DNA from 2 places in the Bacteroides parvus genome. Region 2 is predicted to be linked to the other one. Evidence: riboswitches for the same ligand, from Rfam matches in the RefSeq annotation. Region 2 holds a riboswitch; the other holds the start of a gene.
The links. A riboswitch is a leader RNA that binds a small molecule or an ion and turns the genes downstream of it on or off. The one in region 2 is predicted to bind thiamine pyrophosphate.
Positions count from the first base shown of each region.

Region 1 (7,174 bases), 1.5 Mb from region 2:
GACGCAGCCCGTCTCCCAAAGAGATGGCAACGTCATACTGTGCCAGAATGTCGCAAATGTCATCAAAGTGTTCGTAAAGGAAACTCTCGCGGTCGTGCACTAGGCACCATTTGCTCATGATGCTGCCGCCACGGCTCACGATACCGCACAACCTTTTCTCGGCCAGATGCACATTATGGCGGCGTATACCGGCATGGATGGTGAAGTAGTCCACTCCCTGCTCGCATTGTTCAATCAAGGTGTCGCGGTAGATTTCCCAGGTGAGGTCCTCCACCTTGCCGTTCACTTTCTCCAATGCCTGGTAGATGGGGACAGTACCTACCGGAACGGGACAGTTACGGATAATCCATTCGCGCGTTTCGTGGATATTCTCTCCGGTGGAGAGGTCCATCAGCGTGTCGCCGCCCCATTTACAGCTCCATAAAGCCTTTTCCACCTCTTCTTCAATGCCGGAAGTGGTGGCGGAGTTTCCGATATTGGTATTTATCTTCACCAGGAAGTTACGGCCTATAATCATCGGCTCTGCTTCGGGATGGTTGATGTTGGCAGGAAGCAGGGCGCGTCCGGCAGCAATCTCCCGGCGTACAAATTCCGGTGTGATGTGCGTCTCTATTCCCAGCTCCGCGCAGTTCATGTTCTCGCGAATCGCCACATACTCCATTTCAGGCGTGATGATACCTTGCTTGGCATAGTACATCTGTGTACAGCATTTTCCTTGAAGGGCACGGTAGGGCAGGGTGATGTGCTCAAAGCGCAGAGAATCGAGTGACCTGTCGTCGCGGCGCATGCGCCCGTACTCCGACGTTATTTCGGAAAGTTGCTCCACATCGCCGCGTTTCAGTATCCACGGTTCGCGCAGGCGGGGCAGCCCTTTCTTTAAATCCACTTCGACGGCAGGGTCGCTGAACGGTCCGCTGGTATCATACACATACACTTCAAGATTCGGGGTAATCACCTTTTCTCCATCTATGAAGTTCGTACTGGGCACTTGTTCCACTTTACGCATAGCTACGCGCAATTCGGGAAACAAGGTGCCCGGCAAATATACTTTCTCGGAACGGGGGAATTTTATCTTCTGGTTCATTGCATTGTCAGTTTTATAGGTTCAAGAATGCTGTCAGCGGTGAGCTGGCTTCCGCAACAAAATTATCGGCTTGTGCGCCCAGACCTGCTTCGTATGCCATGCGTCCTGCCTCTACAGCCTGCTTGAACGCTACCGTCATGGCCACGGGGTCGCCCGCTACGGCAATGGCGGTATTCACCAGGCAAGCCGACGCGCCCATTTCCATAGCCTCTGCCGCATGGCTCGGGGCACCGATACCGGCATCCACCACTACGGGGATATTGGCTTGCTCAATGATTATCCTCAAGAAATCCCTTGTCTGCAGTCCTTTGTTTGTGCCGATAGGAGCACCCAGCGGCATGACGGTGGCGGCACCTGCCTCTTCCAGTCTCTTGCACAGTGTGGGGTCTGCCTGACAATAGGGCAGTACTACGAAGCCCAATTTGACCAGTTCCTCCGTGGCTTTCAACGTCTCCACAGAATCCGGCAACAGATAGCGGGGGTCGGGGTGTATCTCCAGTTTCAGCCAGTTCGTGCCAAAAGCCTCACGCGCCATCTGTGCGGCAAAAACAGCTTCTTCGGCATTGCGCACGCCGGAGGTATTGGGCAGAAGCTGAATGCCGGGATGTTGTATATGCACCAGCATATCATCTTCCTTATTGTCCAGTTCAATTCGTTTCATTGCCACCGTCACCATTTCCGTGCCGGATGCCAAGATGGATTGTTCCATCACTTCGTCGGAATGGAACTTTCCGGTTCCTAAAAACAGGCGAGAGTTGAACTCACGTCCCGCAATCACTAATTTTTCCATGTCAGTAGTGTTATATTAATTTTTCGTTCTTTACTTTTTCCCCTGCTTCTTCATTCTTTATTAAAGAAATGATTCTCCGCATCTCGTCTGCCGGACTATCGGCATGCAGCACCGTGCCGGATAGGGCAATTCCGCTGACTCCCGTCTGCATAATGGCGGGAATGTCTGCAATGGTAATTCCTCCGATGGCAACCATGGGCAGGCATACGTTCTCCTCCCGCATCCGGTTGACGATGGCGGCATAGCCTTCCAATCCTAATATCGGGCTTAGGTTCTTCTTGGTGGTGGTGTAGCGGAAAGGGCCGCAGCCTATGTAGTCGGCACCAGCTTTGTAGTGTTGCTGTACATCCTCAAAAGTATTGGCGGTACCGCCTATAATGTACTCCGCGCCCAGAATCCGGCGTGCGTCGGCTATGGGCATGTCTTTCTTTCCAAGATGTACGCCGTCGGCACGCAGCTTCTTTACCAGTTCCACATGGTCGTCAATGATGAAGGTCGCACCGTATTGTCGGCAAAGAGCCTGCACCTCTAAGGCTACGGGTTCTATCGTTTCCACCGGGGTGTCTTTCATGCGCAGTTGCACCCAGCGGCAACCGCCCTCAAGAGCCATGCGTGCAGCATCCAGGTACGAATATCGCTCCGTATAGTGCGTGATGAACTGCATTCCTCCGTTTTTCAGCCTCTCGTCCTTCATCTTCCTCACCCTCCGCAAGCCGCTTTGATAATGATGATGGACATGTATTCCCTCAGGGCGCATTTTGTCCATTCCGTGCGAAATACAATATGGTTGTCTACGGCCACGGCAATGCCTTGCACCGGTAGGGCAAGTTCCTCGATAAGTTGTGAAAGGGTAGTGGCGCCGGTTTTCACTTCCTTGTTGTTGACCAATACTTTCATTTTTCTGTTCATTAAGAAATAAAACAATGGAAGTAAATACAAAGAAGCGTCTTTACGGCAAGTTTAGTGAAGAAAAAAATATCCAATTCCTACGGCAGTACTAACTGCATCAGGTTCGAGGGTATAATCTCAGCCCGTCAGGGCACCCCTTTGTCTTTACGGCAACAAAGGTAAGGGAAAATCGGAAATAAAAAACAAAAGGAAGCTTTTTTTCTCCCTGTCTCTGACTTTTCTTTTCCTTACCATCTCCGTACCTATACAGACGTAGCAGATAGAGAAGAGATTACAAGAGGAAAGTAAAGCTCTTTAAAAAGAAAGGCTGCCTCTCCGAAGAAAGACAGCCTTGAAGATATACTATACACAAAGAATTATGCAATCCCGTGAGCCGTTGCTTCCGGTGCAATTTTCTTGATAAGACCTTGCAGCACTGCACCAGGACCGCACTCTGTGAAGTCCGTAGCACCATCGGCAACCATGTTCTTCACTGTTTGCGTCCAACGTACCGATGCTGTCAGCTGAGCCACCAGATTCTTCTTGATTTCTGCCGGGTCAGTATGAGGCATAGCGTCTACATTCTGATATACGGGGCACTTCGGAGCATGGATTTCTGTTGCATTGATGGCTGCTTCCAGTTCCACTTTGGCAGGGTCCATCAATGGAGAGTGGAATGCACCGCCTACCTTCAACGGTAAGGCGCGCTTGGCACCTGCAGCCTTCATCAGTTCGCAAGCCTTGTTGATACCTTCTATGGAACCGGAAATTACAATCTGTCCCGGGCAATTATAGTTGGCTGCCACGCAAACTTCACCTTCGGCACTTACCTGGGCGCAGATTTCCTCAACCTTTTCATCCGGCAGGGCAATTATGGCTGCCATAGTGGAGGGCTGTGCTTCGCAAGCCTTTTGCATAGCCATGGCACGGGCATACACCAGTTTCAGACCATCTTCAAAGCTCAGTGCACCGGCAGCAACCAAAGCGGAGAACTCGCCCAGTGAGTGACCGGCGGTCATCTCCGGCTTAAAGTCATCGCCCATGCAGAGGGCGGAAATAACGGAATGAAGGAATACGGCAGGTTGGGTAACTTTAGTCTGGCGCAGGTCTTCATCTGTACCGTTGAACATAATATCAGTAATACGATACCCGAGGATATCATTTGCTTTCTCAAAAAGTTCCTTGGCTAATGCCGAATTTTCGTACAGGTCCTTTCCCATGCCAACGAATTGGGCACCTTGACCCGGAAATACAAATGCTTTCATATTTACTCGTTTTTTAGTGTTTAAATAAAAAGTGCTGCAAAGGTAGAGGTTTTTCTGATATTCACCGCACAAACGGATGTTTTTTGTGCAATACCCTTACTTTAAGGAGGAAGCTAAAATACAATATGTATGCTTGGGTCTTCTGTGATATCCGGATACTGAAATACTTATAAATGAAACACTTCCTCCTTATTGTACTTCCTACAATTAGACCTCTTGTGTATTCTTGTAAATTACATATTGTATTCCATACGATAACAACTGAAAATGATATTGTATAAAGTAAGATATGTATTCAGTTGAAAAATAATGCTTTATAACATTGTAAAAATATTCTTTTCCTTTGTTGCAAATTAGAAAAACCTATTTATATTTGCAGCGCTTAACGAGATATATTATGCAAAACATAGAACAAAAAACGCCGTTGGCAAACAATCATATCTCTGTGGACTGTGTAGTGATTGGTTTTGACGGAGAACAGCTAAAGGTTCTGCTGATTAAGCGTGCAGGAGAGGAAGAAGGAGAAATCTTTCATGATATGAAGCTTCCCGGAAGTCTGATTTATATGGATGAGGACTTAGATGAAGCTGCCAAACGGGTGTTGAATGAATTAACGGGCCTGAAGAACGTCAATCTGATGCAATTTAAGGCATTCGGTTCAAAAAACCGTACGAAGGACCCCAAAGATGTGCATTGGCTGGAACGTGCCATGCAGTCCAGGGTGGAACGTATTGTCACCATAGCCTATCTTTCCCTGGTGAAGATAGACCGCGCATTGAACCGTGATTTGGACGATTATCAAGCCAGTTGGGTAGCCATGCCGGATATAAAGGCTCTGGCATTCGACCACAACCTGATTATCAAGGAAGCCATTACCTATGTCCGCCAGTACGTCGAGTTCAATCCGTCTTCACTGTTCGACTTATTGCCGCGTAAGTTCACCGCATCCCAGCTTCGCACTTTGTACGAGCTGGTGTATGACAAGCAGTACGACGTACGCAATTTCCATAAAAAGATAGCCCTGATGGAATATGTCGTTCCTCTGGAAGAAAAACAGCAAGGCGTGGCCCACCGGGCGGCACGTTACTACCGTTTTGACAAAAAGATATACAATAAAATCCGACGGTAGCCGGATTTTGAATTCTTCATATCACTTTCATTCTTTAATATTGATAGAAATGTATTTATTAGGTTATGACATCGGCAGCTCGTCTGTAAAAGCGAGTCTGGTAAATGCGGAAAGCGGCAAATGTGTATCGTCTGCCTTCTTCCCCAAGACTGAAGCGGAAATTATCGCAGTGAAGCCCGGCTGGGCAGAGCAAGACCCCGGAAATTGGTGGGAAAATTTGAAACTGGCCACACAAGCTGTATTGGCAGAATCCGGAGTAAACGCAGAAGACATCAAGGCGATTGGTATCTCTTATCAGATGCATGGCTTGGTATGTGTAGATAAAAACCAGCAGGTGTTGCGTCCTGCCATTATCTGGTGCGACTCCAGAGCCGTGCCCTACGGACAAAAGGCTTTCGAAACATTGGGAGAGGAGACTTGCCTTTCACATCTGCTGAATTCTCCGGGCAACTTCACGGCCTCCAAACTGGCTTGGATTAAGGAGAATGAGCCTTCCGTTTACGAAAAGATTCATAAGATAATGCTGCCGGGCGACTATATCGCCATGAAGTTGAGCGGTACCATCTGTACCACGGTGTCCGGTTTGTCCGAAGGGATGTTCTGGGATTTCAAGAACAACCGGGTTGCTGATTTTCTGATGGAGTATTATGGATTCGACTCCTCTCTGATTGCCGACATCAAACCGACTTTCTCCGAGCAGGGACGCGTCAATGCTGCTGCAGCCGCAGAGCTGGGTCTGAAAGAAGGTACGCCTATCACTTACCGTGCTGGCGACCAGCCCAACAATGCCCTTTCCCTGAATGTATTCAATCCGGGTGAAATAGCTTCCACCGCCGGAACATCCGGCGTGGTATACGGCGTGAACGGTGAGGTGAATTACGACCCCAAGTCACGTGTCAACACCTTTGCACACGTCAACCATACTGCCGGGCAAACCCGTCTGGGTGTTCTGCTGTGCATCAATGGTACGGGCATCCTCAATTCATGGGTAAAACGTACCGTTGCTCCCGAAGGCATCTCCTACAGCGATATGAATCTGCTGGCAGCACAAGCTCCCATCGGCAGTGCCGGCATCAGCATCCTGCCCTTCGGGAACGGTGCGGAGCGTATGCTGGAGAACAAGGAAATAGGCTGCTCCATTCATGGCATCAACTTCAACCAGCACGGCAAGCAGCATATCGTCCGTGCAGCGCAGGAAGGCATCGTTTTCTCCTTCAAATATGGAATCGACATCATGGAACAAATGGGCATTCCCGTGCAGAAAATTCATGCCGGCAAGGCTAATATGTTCCTCAGCCCGCTGTTCCGCGAGACATTGGCCGGTGTGACGGGAGCTGTCATCGAACTGTATGATACCGACGGCTCTGTAGGTGCCGCCAAAGGCGCCGGAATCGGTGCGGGCATATACAAGGACAACAACGAAGCATTTGCCACGCTTGAGAAGCTCGAGGTGATAGAGCCGAAAGTGGCAGACCGCCAGGCTTATGCCGACGCATATGCGCGCTGGAAACACTGTCTGGAAGAAGCAATGAGATAATGTATGATTGATTCATGGCATCTTGATATGAACAAATTTTTGCAACTTATTTAAATCAAATAATTAATCCTTTAAAACAAAATTAAGATTATGGCAACAAAAGAGTATTTTCCCGGAATAGGAAAGATTAAATTCGAAGGTAAAGAGAGCAAGAACCCGATGGCATTCCGTTACTACGATGCCGATAAAGTAATCATGGGCAAGAAAATGAGTGAATGGCTGAAGTTCGCCATGGCATGGTGGCACACTCTTTGCGCAGAAGGCGGCGACCAGTTCGGTGGCGGAACAAAGAAATTCCCCTGGAACGGTGAGGCTGACAAGGTTCAGGCTGCCAAGAACAAAATGGACGCCGGCTTTGAATTTATGCAGAAAATGGGTATCGAATACTACTGCTTCCACGATGTAGACCTTTGCGAAGAAGCCGAGACCATTGAAGAATACGAAGCCAACCTGAAGGAAATCGTAGCGTATGCCAAGCAGA
Region 1 is NZ_CP084680.1:3,152,151-3,159,324, forward strand. It holds gene thiC (phosphomethylpyrimidine synthase ThiC) at 1-1,084, opposite strand, end outside; gene JXR92_RS12845 (thiazole synthase) at 1,098-1,874, opposite strand; gene JXR92_RS12850 (thiamine phosphate synthase) at 1,885-2,568, opposite strand; gene thiS (sulfur carrier protein ThiS) at 2,574-2,771, opposite strand; TPP riboswitch at 2,841-2,931, opposite strand; gene fabD (ACP S-malonyltransferase) at 3,140-4,027, opposite strand; gene JXR92_RS12865 (NUDIX hydrolase) at 4,425-5,156, shown strand; gene JXR92_RS12870 (xylulokinase) at 5,206-6,693, shown strand; gene xylA (xylose isomerase) at 6,784-7,174, shown strand, end outside.
Region 1: another riboswitch for thiamine pyrophosphate. It lies ahead of thiS (sulfur carrier protein ThiS); the one in region 2 lies ahead of JXR92_RS06595 (TonB-dependent receptor).

Region 2 (7,174 bases):
TTTATACATAGGGATTTCCCTATCTTCGAAGTTTATTCCTATCTTTACAACCTATGTACAAAGAATATCATCCCAGCCCCCTGCTCTCCCCCTATATTGACAAATATTGGGAGTTTAAAGGACAACCCGGATACGGCATGCACATCAATATCCTGCCTGACGGATGCACTGACTTTATATTCACGTTGGGTGAAGCTCCTAAGGCCGTACACGACAGCCTCGTTATGCAGCCCTACCATGCCTACTTCATTGGAGCCATGACCAAATATTCTGAATTGGTGACCCATACGGTAACAATCCATATGCTGGGAATCCGTTTTCTGCCTTGCGGAATACTTCGCTTCATGGACCTCCCTTTGCAGGAGCTCACCAACTTACGGTTAAACGCCGATGAGCTTACAAGCCTCTTTACCCACTCTTTTGCAGAGAGACTGGGCGAACTGGGAACCATTCAAGAGCACCTGGTCTTTATTGAAAACTTCCTGCTTCAAGCCTTATGCCGATACAGTCCAAAAGCAGAACGGAGCATGCTGTTCGCCATACAGCAAATCAATCGATGCAAGGGTGACTTGTCACTCCTCCGGTTAGCGGAGGAGACTTGCCTATGCCAACGCCATTTCGAACGGAAATTCAAGCAGCACACCGGACTTACACCCAAAGAGTACAGTCGGATTATGAAGTTCAAACATGCTGTAGACTTGTTGCGAAGTACCTCTTTCGACAATCTGCTGTCCGTTGCCATCAAAGCAGGATATTATGATGTTTCCCATCTCTCAAAAGAAATCAAAAAGATGTCCGGCAACGCGCCAAGCCAGCTTCTCACTTCCGCTCCATTGGAAGAAGGGACTTTGAGTTATGTGAAAACATAAAAGTCGATTTTTTACAATAGCTCTTCCTATTACCATGCCTATATTTGCAGCAATCAAATCAATAAAAACATCCAATATGGCAACATTAATCGAGAAAGCAGCAGAAATCTTGGCAAGATGCGAAACCGTCGTCATCACTTCCATCAACCAAGAGGGATATCCCCGCCCCGTTCCAATGAGCAACATCAAGTCGGAAGGGGCCACAACCGTATGGTTGGCGACCGGCAAAGACAGTCTTAAAACAAAGGAGTTTGCAGCCAATCCGAAAGCAGGTTTGTGCTTTCAGGAAAAAGGAAACAGCGTAGTGCTCACCGGTGAGGTGGAGATTATAGAAGACGAAGCCACCAAGCAGGAAATGTGGCAAGAGTGGTTCAGCGCACACTTCAGCAAAGGCCCGACAGATCCCAATTATGTATTACTGAAATTCAAAGGACACCATGCCACCATTTGGATTGACGGACATTTTGTACGCAGAAATCTTTAAGAAGAGCATTCTGTTCCTCATCTGATGTCTTGCATGGGGGAATTAGAACTATAACCCCTTCGTTATCACCGGCAATCCGAAAGCTCCTTTCTGCAAAGTCAAGACTTTCGGTTTGTCTTTTCGTGCTTTGTTGTATGTGGCTGTGGAAACATGCAAGGTCTCTATCGCTCCATCCTCGAAAGCCACCTTTAAGTAATACTCCTTACGTACTCCGTCCGACACATAACGATGCTTGCCTACTTTACGTCTCTTTTCATGTTCTTTTATCAGCTTCTCAAGTACGGTGACCGTCACCTCCTTTGTCGAAGCAGGAGCCGCCATCTGATAATTTCCTACCAGAAAAAGCGAACAACTGATGACACCCACGCACACCACATGACACAATATATTCACTGCCTTTTGCTCCATCGTTGTCAGCCATATCCATTTTTTATATAGAGGAAGTGTAACGACTGCCACCACAAGTCCTACCCCTACGGGTATCCACACAGCAGCCAACGTATCTTCATAGATGTTATATCCGATGCAGCCCAAAGCTACGACCAGTACAAACATCAGAAAACGGAGTATTTTTATAAACAGTTCTTTCATTGCCGCGCTTATATTTTTGGCAAATATAAAAAGAAATATCGTTCGGTCGACTGTCAAGTCTGTTCAATCTACATGAACTAACTTGCTTGATAGAATGTTATAACTACAATAACTAAAACAGAAAATATCATGGAAAAGAGCTTAATTCATAGTAATGAACTGCATTTTATCAGTAAGAAACGCATTCATCAAGCAGTAGAGAAAATGGTTGAGTCATTGGATTTGGCTGCGGGTTCCACAACCGGCTTCAACATCTATGCAGTAGTGGAGAGCTATTTCACGGATTTGGAAAAACGAAAAGAAATCAATCAGCTGCTCAACCTGGAACAAGATGTCTGCGAAGAAATAGAGGCAGAATTAAGTTATAAATAAACTACGGAGTTACCGACTACTATTAAGTTACGGGCTACAAGTTGTCCTGCAGTATGATAATGCAGGACAACTTGTAGCCCGTAACTTATAGTGGCTGATAGCTAATAAATTGAAACTTGTAGCCCACTCAGTCTTTCGCCTGATGCACCGTCAACTGCGGGAATGGGAAGTCGATACCTTCCTCGTTGAATACGGAGTAAATCTTCTTGTTCATATCAAAATAAACGCCCCAGTAGTCTCCGCTCTTCACCCAAACACGAATCACCACATTCACACTGCTGGCATCCAGGGCATGAAGAGCCACAAACGGCTCGGGAGTATTCAAGATACGGCTGTCTTCGGAGATGATACGACGCACGGTGCTCTCTACCTTGTCATAGTTCTCACCATATTCTACACCGATCACCCAATCTACACGACGCGTATCCTCACGGCTGTAATTAGTCACTGTACCACTGCTCAACGCACCGTTAGGTATATAGATTACCTTATTGTCGGCTGTGGTCAGAATCGTATGGAAGATTTGAATCTCACGTACCGTTCCGGACACTCCCTGGCTTTCAATCCAGTCGCCTACCTTGAAAGGACGGAACAACAGTACAATCAATCCACCCGCAAAGTTCTGCAAGTTTCCGGAAAGTGCCATACCGATAGCCACACCGGCAGATGCCAACAAAGCTGCAAATGAAGTAGTTTCCACTCCCAATTTGCCGATAACGGCAATAATCAGCAGAATGGTCAGCAAGATATTGACTAAACTTTTCACAAAGCTCTGGATACTGGCATCCACATGTCTTTTTGCCAATAACCTCGCCAGCATTTTCCTAAGAAAGGAAATCAAGAACCGTCCTACCACAAAGATGATGACAGCTCCAATAATACGTCCACCGGCACTTACGCCCCAATCTATCAATTGCTGAAGGAATATCTGCAGTTTGCTGAAACCATCGTCAGCAACTTGGGCAGCAAAGGCTGCCATGAATAAAGATGATAACATAACTATATTCTTTTTTTAAAATTAATGCTACAAAATTAACAAATAACTCTGAGTTTCGTTCACTTAACTTGCCACTTTCGACGAAAACTCCTACCTTTGCCCCGATTTCAACTAAGGGGTGCCCTAATACGACGGGCTGAGATCATACCCATTAACCTGATCCGGGTAATGCCGGCGGAGGGAAAAGAAGAAAAGTTCCCCTTTTCTGTATTCATCTAAACGAAACAATTGCAAATGAAGAGACATGCAATGGCGGTCTGCCTCCTGACGGCAGCACTGGGTGTCTGTGCGCAGGCACAAGAACAAGACAGCCTGCGGGTGATAAACCTGCAGGAAGTGGAAGTCATCTCCACACGTGCCACAAACAGCACACCGGTGGCATTCACCAATATAGGCAAAGAACAACTGAAAAAACAGAATTTCGGACAAGACCTGCCGTATCTGTTGAGTATGACACCCTCCGCCATTACTACCAGCGATGCCGGTGCCGGGGTGGGTTACACCACGCTGAGAGTCCGCGGAACAGACGGCACACGCATCAACGTCACCGCCAACGGTATTCCCATCAACGACGCGGAGAGTCACACGGTATTCTGGGTCAACCTGCCGGACTTCGCCTCCTCCGTCAAGGACATGCAGGTGCAACGCGGAGCTGGTACCTCAACGAACGGTGCAGGAGCTTTCGGTGCCAGCATCAACATGCAGACGGGTGATTTCTCCATGAAACCCTATGCAGAATTCAACGGTTCCTACGGCTCCTTCCATACGCACAAGGAGACGGTGAAAGTGGGAACGGGACTCATCAACAATCATTGGTCGTTCGATGCGCGGCTCTCCAACATCAGTACGGACGGGTATATAGACCGGGCATCTGTGGGACTGAACTCCTATTATCTGCAAGGAGGATACTACAATGACAATACCTCCGTCAAACTGATAACCTTTGCCGGCAAAGAGCGCACTTACCACGCATGGAACTATGCCAGCAAGGAGGAGATGGAACGTTACGGACGGCGTTACAATTCCTGCGGATTCATGTACGCCACCGACCGGGACGGCCATGTATACAGCAAAGAATATTATAAAGACGACAACGGCGAGAAGCATTACCTCACGGACGAAGGAGGTGCACTGCATTTCTATGACGACCAGACCGACAACTATACGCAGAAGAATTACCAGTTGCTGTTCAACCACAATTTCACCTCGCAATGGAATCTGAATATCGGCCTGCATTACACCAAAGGCGACGGGTACTACCAGGAATATAAAGGCGAACGCTCGTTGACAGAGTACGGCATGTCGCCTTTCGAATACAATGGCGGCAAGGTAGAAGTAAGCGACCTTATCCGCAAGAAGGCAATGGACAACTGGTTTGGCGGTGGAATCTTCTCCGTAAGCTACAAAGCCGACCGTCTGCATGCCTCGCTAGGCGGTGCACTGAATCGCTATGACGGCGACCACTTTGGAAAAGTGCTTTGGGTAAAGAACTATATCGGCGAACTGAACCCCGACCACGACTACTACCGCAACAACGCCACAAAGAATGACGGCAATATTTATCTGAAAGCCAATTATGAACTGGTAAGCGGCCTCAGCGCCTACCTCGACCTGCAATACCGCCACATCGACTACAAGATAAACGGACTGAACGACAAGTACAACTGGACTGCCACCACTCCGGGAATGCAGAAGCTGGACATCGACGAAGACTTCGACTTCTTCAACCCGAAAGCCGGACTGTCCTGGCAAATCGACCGCAACCACCGCCTATACGGTTCGTTCAGCGTAGCCCATAAAGAGCCTACGCGCAACAACTACACCGACGGCTACTTCACCGAACATCCCAAGGCTGAGCGCTTGTTCGACTACGAACTGGGATATACCTTCGCCAACTCATGGCTCCATGCGGGTGCCAACTTCTACTATATGGACTATAAAGACCAGCTGGTACTGACGGGAGAGCTGAACGAGATAGGCGAAGCCATGGCCAGCAACGTGCCCGACAGCTACCGTACGGGTATTGAACTGATGGCTGGCATCAAACTGGACTGCGGCTTGCAATGGGACATCAATGCCACACTCAGCAAGAACCGTGTGCAGAACTTTACCGAGACACTTTTTGAAAACGAAGAGGCAGGGTCGGAAGCATGGGTCATCGAACACGGAGATACCCCCATCGCATTCTCTCCCGACTTCATACTGAACAACCGCTTCGGCTATACGTTCAAAGGATTCGAAGCCTCGTTACAGTCACAATATATCAGCAAGCAATACATGAGTAACGCCAAGCAAGAGGAGTGCACGCTGGATGCTTATTTCGTAAGCAACCTGAATCTGTCCTATACCTTCAAGTTGCCTAAAGTAAAGTCGGTAACCATAGGGTGCACCATCTATAATCTGTTCAATGAAGAATACGAGAATAACGGATACGCAGGCAGCGGATACTATCTCGACGATAACGGAGGAAAAGTCCGTTACAACTATGCCGGCTACGCTGCCCAGGCGGGAACGAATGTATTGGGACATATAGCAATCAATTTCTGATGGAACATATTCTTGAGATTACAGGCACTGTGACCGGGATCCTCTACCTCTGGTTGGAGTACCGGGCAAGCATTTATCTTTGGATAGCGGGCATCATTATGCCTGCCGTCTATATTTTTGTCTACTATGATGCGGGGTTGTATGCAGATTTCGGCATCAACATCTATTATCTGGGTGCTGCCATCTACGGCTGGATGATGTGGAAGTACAGAGCTGTACTACGACGTACTATCTTGAAACGGAAAGATGCCCCACAAAGGGGAGAGAACAACAGAACAGAAGAACAAAAGCAGGAGCTTTCCATTACCTATATGCCGACGCGCTACTTGCTGCCGCTTACTGCCGTATTCACCGCCGCCTTCCTCGGCATTGCCTGGATATTGATAAACTTCACGGACAGCAATGTGCCCTGGCTGGACTCCTTCACCACCGCACTGAGCATCGTCGGCATGTGGATGCTGGCACGGAAATATGTAGAACAATGGTGGGCATGGATTGCGGTAGATGCCGTCAGCGCCGGACTGTACATCTACAAAGGACTTGATTTTACAGCCGGACTATATGCCCTTTATACAATTATAGCTATCTTTGGCTACTTCAAATGGAGAAAGATGATGAGCAAAGACGAAGGATTAGAGATTAGGGATTAAGAAAGATATGAAAAACGAACTATCAACGAGCAACGAGCAATTATCAACTATTGATGCCGTAGTTTTAGCGAATGGGGAATATCCTGCCGGTCCCCTGCCTTTGAAGATATTGGCGGAAGCGCCATACGTGGTTTGCTGCGACGGCGGAGCGAACGAATACATCCGCCGGGGTCATACTCCCGACATAATCATCGGCGACGGCGACTCCCTCAGTGATGAAAACCGCCGGAAGTTCGGACATATCCTGCACCGTATCAGCGACCAGGAAACCAACGACCAGACCAAAGCCGTCAACTTCCTGCTGGCGCAAGGCAAACGCCGCATCGCCATCATCGGTGCCACGGGCAAACGTGAAGACCATACACTGGGAAATATCAGCCTGCTCATCGACTATCTCCGTGCCGGAGCCGATGTACGTACCTATACCGATTACGGCATCTTCATCCCCTGCCGGGGTACCCGCACCTTCCCAAGCCATCCCGGACAGCAAGTATCCATCATCAATTTCACTGCACACGGTCTGCATGGCAAAGGACTGGTCTATCCTCTCAGCGACTTCACCAACTGGTGGCAAGGCACACTCAACGAATGCACCGGTACGGAATTCACCATCGAGGCGGAAGGGGAATACCTGGTATTCGTCACTACTTCTTCGCTTCCGCCA
Region 2 is NZ_CP084680.1:1,656,321-1,663,494, reverse strand. It holds gene JXR92_RS06620 (helix-turn-helix transcriptional regulator) at 54-869, shown strand; gene JXR92_RS06615 (pyridoxamine 5'-phosphate oxidase family protein) at 946-1,353, shown strand; gene JXR92_RS06610 (hypothetical protein) at 1,402-1,944, opposite strand; gene JXR92_RS06605 (hypothetical protein) at 2,074-2,316, shown strand; gene JXR92_RS06600 (mechanosensitive ion channel family protein) at 2,444-3,313, opposite strand; TPP riboswitch at 3,418-3,514, shown strand; gene JXR92_RS06595 (TonB-dependent receptor) at 3,548-5,860, shown strand; gene pnuC (nicotinamide riboside transporter PnuC) at 5,860-6,510, shown strand; gene JXR92_RS06585 (thiamine diphosphokinase) at 6,518-7,174, shown strand, end outside; gene JXR92_RS06580 (DMT family transporter) at 7,155-7,174, opposite strand, start outside.